DNA from 4 places in the uncultured Planococcus sp. genome. Region 1 is predicted to be linked to each of the others. Evidence: riboswitches for the same ligand, from Rfam matches in the RefSeq annotation. Region 1 holds a riboswitch; each other region holds the start of a gene.
The links. A riboswitch is a leader RNA that binds a small molecule or an ion and turns the genes downstream of it on or off. The one in region 1 is predicted to bind S-adenosylmethionine.
Positions count from the first base shown of each region.

Region 2: another riboswitch for S-adenosylmethionine. It lies ahead of Q0785_RS15090 (transporter substrate-binding domain-containing protein); the one in region 1 lies ahead of Q0785_RS01175 (O-acetylhomoserine aminocarboxypropyltransferase/cysteine synthase family protein).
Region 3: another riboswitch for S-adenosylmethionine. It lies ahead of Q0785_RS13765 (sulfite oxidase-like oxidoreductase); the one in region 1 lies ahead of Q0785_RS01175 (O-acetylhomoserine aminocarboxypropyltransferase/cysteine synthase family protein).
Region 4: another riboswitch for S-adenosylmethionine. It lies ahead of mtnW (2,3-diketo-5-methylthiopentyl-1-phosphate enolase); the one in region 1 lies ahead of Q0785_RS01175 (O-acetylhomoserine aminocarboxypropyltransferase/cysteine synthase family protein).

Region 1 is NZ_CANMXD010000001.1:226,755-228,943, forward strand. Features, by position in the region: gene Q0785_RS01170 (glycerol-3-phosphate acyltransferase) at 87-731, opposite strand; SAM riboswitch class I at 864-980, shown strand; gene Q0785_RS01175 (O-acetylhomoserine aminocarboxypropyltransferase/cysteine synthase family protein) at 1,080-2,189, shown strand, end outside.
Region 2 is NZ_CANMXD010000010.1:134,174-136,362, forward strand. Features, by position in the region: gene Q0785_RS15085 (amino acid ABC transporter permease) at 1-400, opposite strand, end outside; gene Q0785_RS15090 (transporter substrate-binding domain-containing protein) at 422-1,237, opposite strand; SAM riboswitch class I at 1,506-1,610, opposite strand; partial or broken gene solA (N-methyl-L-tryptophan oxidase) at 1,925-2,189, shown strand, end outside.
Region 3 is NZ_CANMXD010000009.1:62,053-64,241, reverse strand. Features, by position in the region: gene Q0785_RS13765 (sulfite oxidase-like oxidoreductase) at 261-923, opposite strand; SAM riboswitch class I at 1,004-1,115, opposite strand; gene modA (molybdate ABC transporter substrate-binding protein) at 1,342-2,115, shown strand; gene modB (molybdate ABC transporter permease subunit) at 2,112-2,189, shown strand, end outside.
Region 4 is NZ_CANMXD010000010.1:81,122-83,310, forward strand. Features, by position in the region: gene mtnK (S-methyl-5-thioribose kinase) at 1-731, opposite strand, end outside; SAM riboswitch class I at 806-959, opposite strand; SAM riboswitch class I at 1,169-1,278, shown strand; gene mtnW (2,3-diketo-5-methylthiopentyl-1-phosphate enolase) at 1,353-2,189, shown strand, end outside.

The DNA.
Region 1 (2,189 bases):
TATGGTGAAATAACAAAAATGTCAAGAAGAATTATGATATTTATTTCACAATCTTTCAAATGAAAGCAATAATTAGTTAAACTCCTTTACTTTATAGGGGTTGAAGGCTTCTTCTTAAAGATGGAGGATACTTTGCTCTCGCTTCCATTCTTTATTCGAATAATGTTTTCGCTATGCTTCCATACCGCCATTGCGAATAAAGCCAAGGCTGTGAGTAATGGCCATGGTCCAACAGCAGGACCGAAAGCAATCATAAAATAAACCGCGTAAAGCACCAGTACGCCAATGACCAAATAATCGGTGGCGAGCGAAACGCCGATGAGCAAGAGCAGTCCGACCAGTCCAAGCTTCCAATCGAGGGCCAGCATGACGCCAATTACAGAAGCCGTGCCTTTGCCGCCATTGAAATTCATATAGAACGGAAAGTTATGGCCGAAAATTACGCCGGCACCTGCGATGAACAACAGGGTCCAGATCATTTCAGGAGAAAGACTGCTGGAATCCAGCAAAAGACGTAAGCCTGCAACAGCAGCAAAGCCTTTAGAAATATCGATGAAAGCGACAAGCAAACCATATTTCCATCCCAGTACGATGGCTGCATTGGAAGCCCCGGAATTTTTTACACCTTCCTTTTTGACGTTGACCCCTGATAGAGCCTGAGCTGCAAGTGATCCATGAAAACAGCCGATTACATAACAGATAATAAATAATAGCAACATCCAGATAAACATGCCAATTCCTCCTCTACCTTAAAAGATAACGTTTGAAGCAGGACAAGGTTTCAAAATTTTTTGACTAATGGACTTGACAAATCGCGCTGAAATTTTTATACTTCTCAACAAGATGAAAAACCAAATCAAATACTCTTATCAAGAGTGGCGGAGGGATAGGCCCTGCGATGCCCGGCAACCAACAGACACACATGTCTGGAAAGGTGCTAATTCCTACAGGATCGAACGACTGATTCTGACAGATGAGAGGAGGAAACTCCGTAATTTACGGCCCTCTTCTTAGCGAAGGGGGCTTTTTGCTGCTTTCTTCGACCATTATGGATCAATAAAAAACAGGGGGAATGGAAAATGACGAATTTGAAACCAGAAACTTTATTATTGCACGGGGGACAACAGCCAGATCCGACAACCGGATCCAGAGGGGTACCGGTTTATAAAACAACTTCCTATGTCTTTAAAGACACACAGCATGCGCAGGATCTGTTCGGCTTGAAGGATACCGGCAATATCTACTCGCGCATCATGAATCCCACAGTCGATGTATTTGAACAACGGGTGGCATTATTGGAAGGCGGCACTGCTGCGGTTGCACTATCCTCCGGAATGGCGGCTATTGCGTTTTCTGTTTTGAATATTGCAGAAGCCGGTGACGAAATCGTAGCGGACAGCAATCTTTATGGCGGTACGTACAATTTATTCGCCAATACATTGCCGCGTTACGGCATCAAGACAATATTTGTCGATGCGACAAATCCTGAAAACTTTAAAGCAGCTATTACAGATAAAACCAAAGCGTTATTCGGCGAAATTATCGGCAATCCAAGCTTGAATGTCTTTGATGTTGAGAAGGTAGCGGAAATCGCCCATGCGAATGGATTACCGTTATTGATCGACAATACATTCGCTTCTCCATACGGCAGCAACCCGATCGAATTCGGTGCAGATGTGGTCATCCATTCCGCTACGAAATGGATTGGCGGACACGGCACGACAATCGGCGGCGTCGCAGTAGATGCCGGGAAATTCAATTGGGACAATCCGCGTTTCCCGAATTACACAGAGCCGGATGAATCGTATCATGGATTGCGTTACGGCATTGATGTGCCGGATGCAGCATTTGCGACGAAGCTTCGGGTGCAGCTGCTGCGGGATTTTGGACCTTCACTGAGTCCGGATAGTGCGCATGCTTTGCTGCAGGGTCTTGAGACTTTGCATCTTCGCATCCCTAAACACAACACCAATGCTCAAATTATTGCGGATTACTTAAAACAGCATCCGCAAATCGAATGGGTCAATTTCCTGGGCTTTGAAGATCACCCATCGCATCAATTGGCGAAAAAATATTTGAAGAATGACGGTTACGGTTCGATTGTCAATTTTGGCATAAAAGGCGGACGGGAAGCAGGCCGTAAAGTGATCGACAGCGTCAATCTTTGGTCGCATGTCGCAAACGTAGGA
Region 2 (2,189 bases), on a different contig from region 1:
CCCGATCAACCGATTCGATCGCTGACCGGATCGTCTCGGACAAATAAGCACCCAGATTAATGGAAAATGCCAGTAGCGCATATACTTCGGGCGGTATACTGTTGACGTCGGCGGACTGAAGCCAGCCGTATTCAATCTGTAGATAGTAGATGATCTTCGGTATTCCATAAAACACCAAATAGATTTGGACCAGTAAAGGAGTTCCTCTGACAAAAGAGATGTATATCGATGAAACCACACTTAATACCGGAACCTTGTATATTTTGATCAATGCGGTAAAAACCCCGATGAATAAACTCAAAACCAATGAGCCGACAGCTATCCCGATGGTAATCGGTAGCCGTGAAATAATAGCAGGAAAACTTTCGATTAAAAATTGTATATCCAGTAGATTTTCCATTGTCTCTTTCCTTCCACAAACCTATTCAGGGATATATTCTCCGCCAGTCCATTTGATCGACAGATCCGCTAAGGTGCCATCTTCTTTCAGTTCTTTCAGGATGGGATCGATTAAGGATTTTAATTTTTCGCCTTCTTCCCCATTCTTCAACACAATTCCCATGTCATCATTCACCAAAGGCTGCCCTACAATTTCTACCCCTAAATCGTTTTTTTCCAATACCGCATTCATCATAATCGGATCATTCACGTAGGCATCGACACGGCCATTTTGCACGTCCTGCAAAATTTCCGAAGGGTTTCCACTTTCGCTGTATTTCAACTCAATGGGCGTATCTGCTGTTTCGTTGTATTCCTCCAGCAACAGCGTATAGGAATCCCCCGCTAAAGCGCCAACCGCCTTTCCTTCTAAATCCTCTACAGTCTGGATGTCTTCTCTTCCGGTTTTCACCGCAATGACTGTTTCCGCTGCAAAATAGGATTCATCGGTGAACAAGTACTTTTCCTGGCGTTCAGGTGTTTTCGCTACTTGGTCTGCGATTGCCTGAACCTTATTGGATTCGAGTGCAAGAAACATGCTATCCCACGGAACGGCGACAAATTCGAATGTATAACCATCCAATTTTTCATCGATTGCTTTTACCATTTCAACGTCATACCCTGTCAGTTCATTGGTGTCATCCGCAAAAGCGAAAGGCGGATAATCATTTTGCGTTCCTACCACAACCACTTGATCGCCCGTAGAACTTGTCGCTTCTTCCGACGAGCATCCGCTTAATGCCCCGATTACACCCAGTGATAAAAACAGTGAACTCAATACATAATGTTTTCTTTTCATTTTCATGCTCCTTTTTTAGGCAACAAGCCGTAAGTCAATTTGATGGGGAAAGGCAAAAGCCAATTTTTCTTGCTATGTAAGCTGAATGTAAAGACATTACTGCCGGCAAAGGACTAGTTGCTTATCCATACATGGGGTCATCCTTTTTCTTTTGCATATTTCCAAGTCACCGAAAACCTCCTTTTTCTACTTTTCAAGAAAATCATTTTTGCAATCGCCCTTTGGAAACAAAAAAACCTCTTCCAATAGGAAAGAGGTTTCAGCCAAATTCTTATCTCTCAGAATAAAACACTCTGCAGGAATTAGCACCTCTCATAAAAATGATGGTTGCTGGACTTCACAGGGCCTGTCCCTCAGTCTCTCTTGATAAGTTATTTAATTTTTTTTTTCATATTAACGATAGTATTTGACATTGGCTCTCATGTCAAATACATTTTTATTCTATTTCGAATTTACTCAAAATTTTTTTGCACAAAACGGGCGTTTATACCCAACGAATGGAGCTCCATTGCAGATTGTCTCCCAGTTTCTGAATTCCCGTTGAAATAATTTAACGAGTGAAGCGCATAATGGACGATTGACAATCACTCACGTCTTCCATACCATCTAGTAATAATTCACCCTTATTTTTTACACGAACCGGCATTTTAAAACCACCTTACTATCGAGGAAGATCGGAGTGAAAAAATGAACAAAGAAACTATTTATGATGTCGCAATAATTGGTGCTGGAACAATGGGAATGGCTGCCGGCGCTTTTTTGGCACAGCAAAATGTGAAAATTGTTTTGATCGATGCCTTTGATCCTCCGCATATCTATGGCAGCCATCACGGCGATACCCGCTTGATCCGCCATGCTTACGGCGAAGGGAGACAATACGTTACATTAGTGAAACGCGCACAGCAATTGTGAGAAGAGCTGGAGCAGCAAACCGGCTACAAAGTTTTCGAAA
Region 3 (2,189 bases), on a different contig from region 1:
TTTTGCGAACAATTAAAATTCTAAATAAAAAAGCCGGCTCTGATGGGCTAACTTTTTTCGGGAATGTAGCAAAGGGTTTACGTATGTGGGTTTATCGTAAGCGGCCATAAATTTTATAGATAATCTAAAGAACCCATCAACCTTCGCATAAAAGGTTGATGGGTTCTTTGAAATAATACGCAAAACAAAGTTTGGAATTGATGCAAATTATCTCTTAAAGTGACAGTTCAATTGTCTTGGAATCATAAGACTGAACAGAGTCAGTCAAAATCCTTTTTCTCCCATTCATCCTCTGGAATCTCCAGGTCTTCACCTGAAAAGCGCTCTTCCTGAAACGGATCGCCGTTCATGTGGAAGCCGTTCTGCTCCCAGAAGCCGGGCTGGTTTTTGTCGATGAATTCGATGCCGCGGACCCATTTGACGCTTTTCCAGAAATACAGATGAGGCACCACGAAACGCAGCGGATAACCGTGTTTGGCCGTCAGTGGTTCGCCGTCAAGTGAATGGGCAAGCAGCACGTCTTCCCGGTCGAGGTCGGACAGCGCAAGATTGGTGGTGTAATCATAATCACCATGAAGCATCACATAACCGCTTTTCGGTGTTACGCCCAGTTCTTTCATCAGATCGATAAAGCGGACGCCTGTAAAGGTATTATCGAAGCGTGACCAGCGCGTGACACAATGGATGTCGCGGGTAATCCTCGTTTGTGGCAATTTCAATAAGTCGTCGTAATGCAGTGTAACTTCCTTGTCGACCTGGCCAAAGATCTTCAAGGTCCAGGTGGCCATATCATAGACCGGCACTTCGCCTTCGTGCAGGACCGGAAAGCGCTCGGTCAGCACTTGGCCAGGTGGCAGGCGTTCAGCCAGTGCGGGATCCACTACGGGTACCCGTGTTTTTTTGATTCGTTCGGCTTTGCTCAACTTCATAGATATCACTCCTTAAAATAAAAAAACTCTTCCGCTGAAAAAGGGAAGAGTGGTTGTCTGCTGGTGAATTCTCTTCCTCATCTTTCAGAACATCGTGCTTCTGCTGGATTTGGCACCATTCCAGTTAAGTTAACTGGCGGTTGCCGGGCGTCGTAGGGCCATTCCCTCTGCCTCTCTTGATAAGGATGTAGCATATTTAATTTTTTGTTGAATTTGTTCAGCTTTCATCAGTAAAGAGTGAAAAAGTCTTTACTGATTGAAGTTTCTCTTTATTTTACTCAAATGCTCTGTTTCTTACAAGATTATTCGCAAAATTATTTAGCTTCTCTTCAGCTGGCGTTATACTAAAGGTACGTGGAGAATTTACCGGAACCGGTGAGCTGCATTTCAAACGAATAAGGGGTCTTTATTAATGAAAAAAATGATAACTATTATAAGCATAGCCATCCTGCTGAGCGCCTGCAGCAATACATCGGCTGGCAACGACAGTGAGCTTTTGGTTTCGGCAGCCTCAAGCCTGACGGAAGTTATGAAAAAGATGGAAGAGGAATTTCAGCAGGTGGAACCGGATATTGACTTATCCTTCAATTACGGATCATCCAGCAAGCTGAGAAGCCAAATCGAGCAAGGGGCACCTGCAGATTTGTTTTTATCGGCCAGCGTAAAGGATATGGACCTGCTCGAATCGCAGCAGCTCATAGAATCGGTAAGCATCAGTCCATTTGCTGAAAATCGGCTGGTCCTGGCTTCTTTGGAAGAGTTCCCGGAATCGGTGGATTTTGAGGAAGTAGTGATGGATGCAGAAGAAACCATTGCCGTTGGAGAGCCTGATAGTGTGCCGGTTGGAGAGTATACAAGGCAGGCATTGGAAAGCCAAGGGTTATGGCAGCCGCTTGAAGGGCGTCTGATCTATGCCAAAGACGCAAGGCAAGTGGTGACTTACGTAGAAAGCGGGAATGCAGGTCTTGGCATCATCTATTCTTCCGATGCCGTTATTTCCCGGGAAATAACAGCGATGCTTGAGGTGCCCGGACAGCGGGATCCTGTCGTCTACCCCGGAGCCGTTGTAACCGCGTCAGAGAATCAGCAGGCTGCTGCGGCTTTTCTGGATTTTGTCACGGGTCCAACAGGCCAGGCCATTCTTGAAGACTACGGCTTTTTGCCGGGAGATGGAAAAACGCCATGATGCCATATGATTTGTCTCCGCTTTGGTTATCGCTGAGAGTCGCGGTCATTTCCACATTATGTGTATTTTTGGTC
Region 4 (2,189 bases), on a different contig from region 1:
GTTTGGCTCGCAAAGATGCTGCCCGTGTGAAGGTCGCCGTGCAGAAGCGCTTCCGATTCAGTCAAAAAGCTCTTCTTCAATTTCGCCACTTCCAGCTGCAGCTTACGATCGCTCCAGATCGCTTCTACCGCTGATTGGAGCTGCGGTTCGTAATCATTGGTCTCAACGTCGAAAAAGGGATCTGTAAAGATGAGATCTTCCGTGATCTTGCAGAGCTCCGGGTTGGAGAACTCAGCAGCCAAACCCTTTTTCTCAAAAGGATGCAAGCCGTAATCCGATGTATGGAATAAAGTCTGCGCCAAATATTCACCGATATCCTGCGACAGTCTCGGGAAATTTTCTCCGTTGACCAAGCCTTCCCTTGCAATCTCAAGATGGGACAAGTCTTCCATCACCGTAATGGCCAACTCTTCATCCGTAGCATAGACTGCAGGTACCAATGAAGGAACGAACTCTCCGTGTTTTCTCAGGACATTGGCTTCAATGGTTGCCCGCTTCAAAGTCAGCGGCCAGCTTTCACCGATTACTTTCGCATATGGCAATGCCTGTTTAATGATCAGCCGCTTGCCGGTTTGCGGATCTTCAATCTGAAAAACATAATTCAAGTTGCCATCGCCGATTTCCCGGCAAGTCAATCGGGCATTGCCATCGAATGGATGGACAGCCTTTGCCAATGCGATCGCCGTCGATTCAGTTAATGCTTTATAAGTAGTGGGAACAGTAAGAGTCATGATTTTTCTTCCTTTCTTCTGCAATATAAAAAGCCTCTTTCAAAAGAAAGAGGCCAGAATAAGAGATTCCATGCCTCTTATCTTTCAGAAAATAAATTTCTGATGGAATTAGCACCGTGCCTTACAGGATGTTCATCCTGGCGCCAAAGCGCCCCGTCTCACAACGGTATTACGGTCGGTTGCTGGGCGTCATCGGGCCAAAATCCCTCTGCCAGCTCTTGATAAGAGTACTACATGTATTACTATTAAGTTTATGAAGAGAATCCTATCACGATTCAGAATTGACTGTCAACGCATTTTTCCAATAAAAACAATTTTTTGATAACAGAGTTGACAGACTTCTGCTCACATGAAATAATCAGAATTACTTTACTGTATTAAATCGACTTAGTTATTTTGGATTAAATTATAAAATTATTTTACTCAATTTCATATCTTTCTTATTCAGAGCAGGTGGAGGGACAAGCCCTATGATACCCGGCAACCGGTCCAATGATGGACACGGTGCTAATTCTTGCAGCCAGAACCGATGGCTGAGAAATAAGAAGTTGTTAACGCCCTTAACCTCTTCTTATTTGAAGAGGTTTTTTATTTTTTAAATTGCATGGGAGTGTGGAATAGATGAGCGTATTGACTGCTACTTATCAAGTATACGGAAAGCCCGGTTCCTTCGAAAAAAAAGCGGAAGGCATTGCTTTGGGACTGACGATCGGCTCCTGGACAGACTTGCCGCTGCTTGAACAGGCACAACTGAAACACCATAAGGGACATGTTGTTTCCATCGAAGAGTTTACGGAAGACAGCCATCCATTGAAGCCGGAGCTGATAAAGGCAGAACTCGAGATTGCCTACCCGAGCATCAATTTCTCAGCTGACTTTCCTGCCATCCTGACCACGGTTTTCGGCAAACTATCCCTGGATGGTGAAGTGAAGCTATTGGATTTGGATTTCAGCCATGATCTGCTCAGCCACTTTCCTGGTCCGCGCTTCGGAATAGAAGAAATTCGCAATACACTTGGCGTAGCCGGAAGGCCGCTTCTGATGAGCATATTCAAAGGCGTCATCGGCCGCGACCTGGATTTTCTGTCTGCTCAATTGCGCGAGCAAGCTTTAGGCGGCGTAGACCTTGTCAAAGACGACGAAATTTTGTTCGACAATCCGCTGACTCCATTCGAAAGCCGCATCACAACGGGTAAAAGAGTACTGGAAAATGTCTATGAAGAAACGGGCCACCGCACACATTATGCGGTGAACCTGTCGGGCAGAACTTCCGACCTGAAAGGAAAGGCACGAAAAGCACGGGAGCTGGGAGCGGATGCCTTACTGTTCAACGTCCACGCATACGGCCTCGATGTGCTGCAGGAATTGGCGGAAGATGATGAGATCGGTTTGCCGCTGATGGCGCATCCTGCATTCAGTGGTGCCTTCACTTCATCCGCATTTTATGGCCTAGCTGCG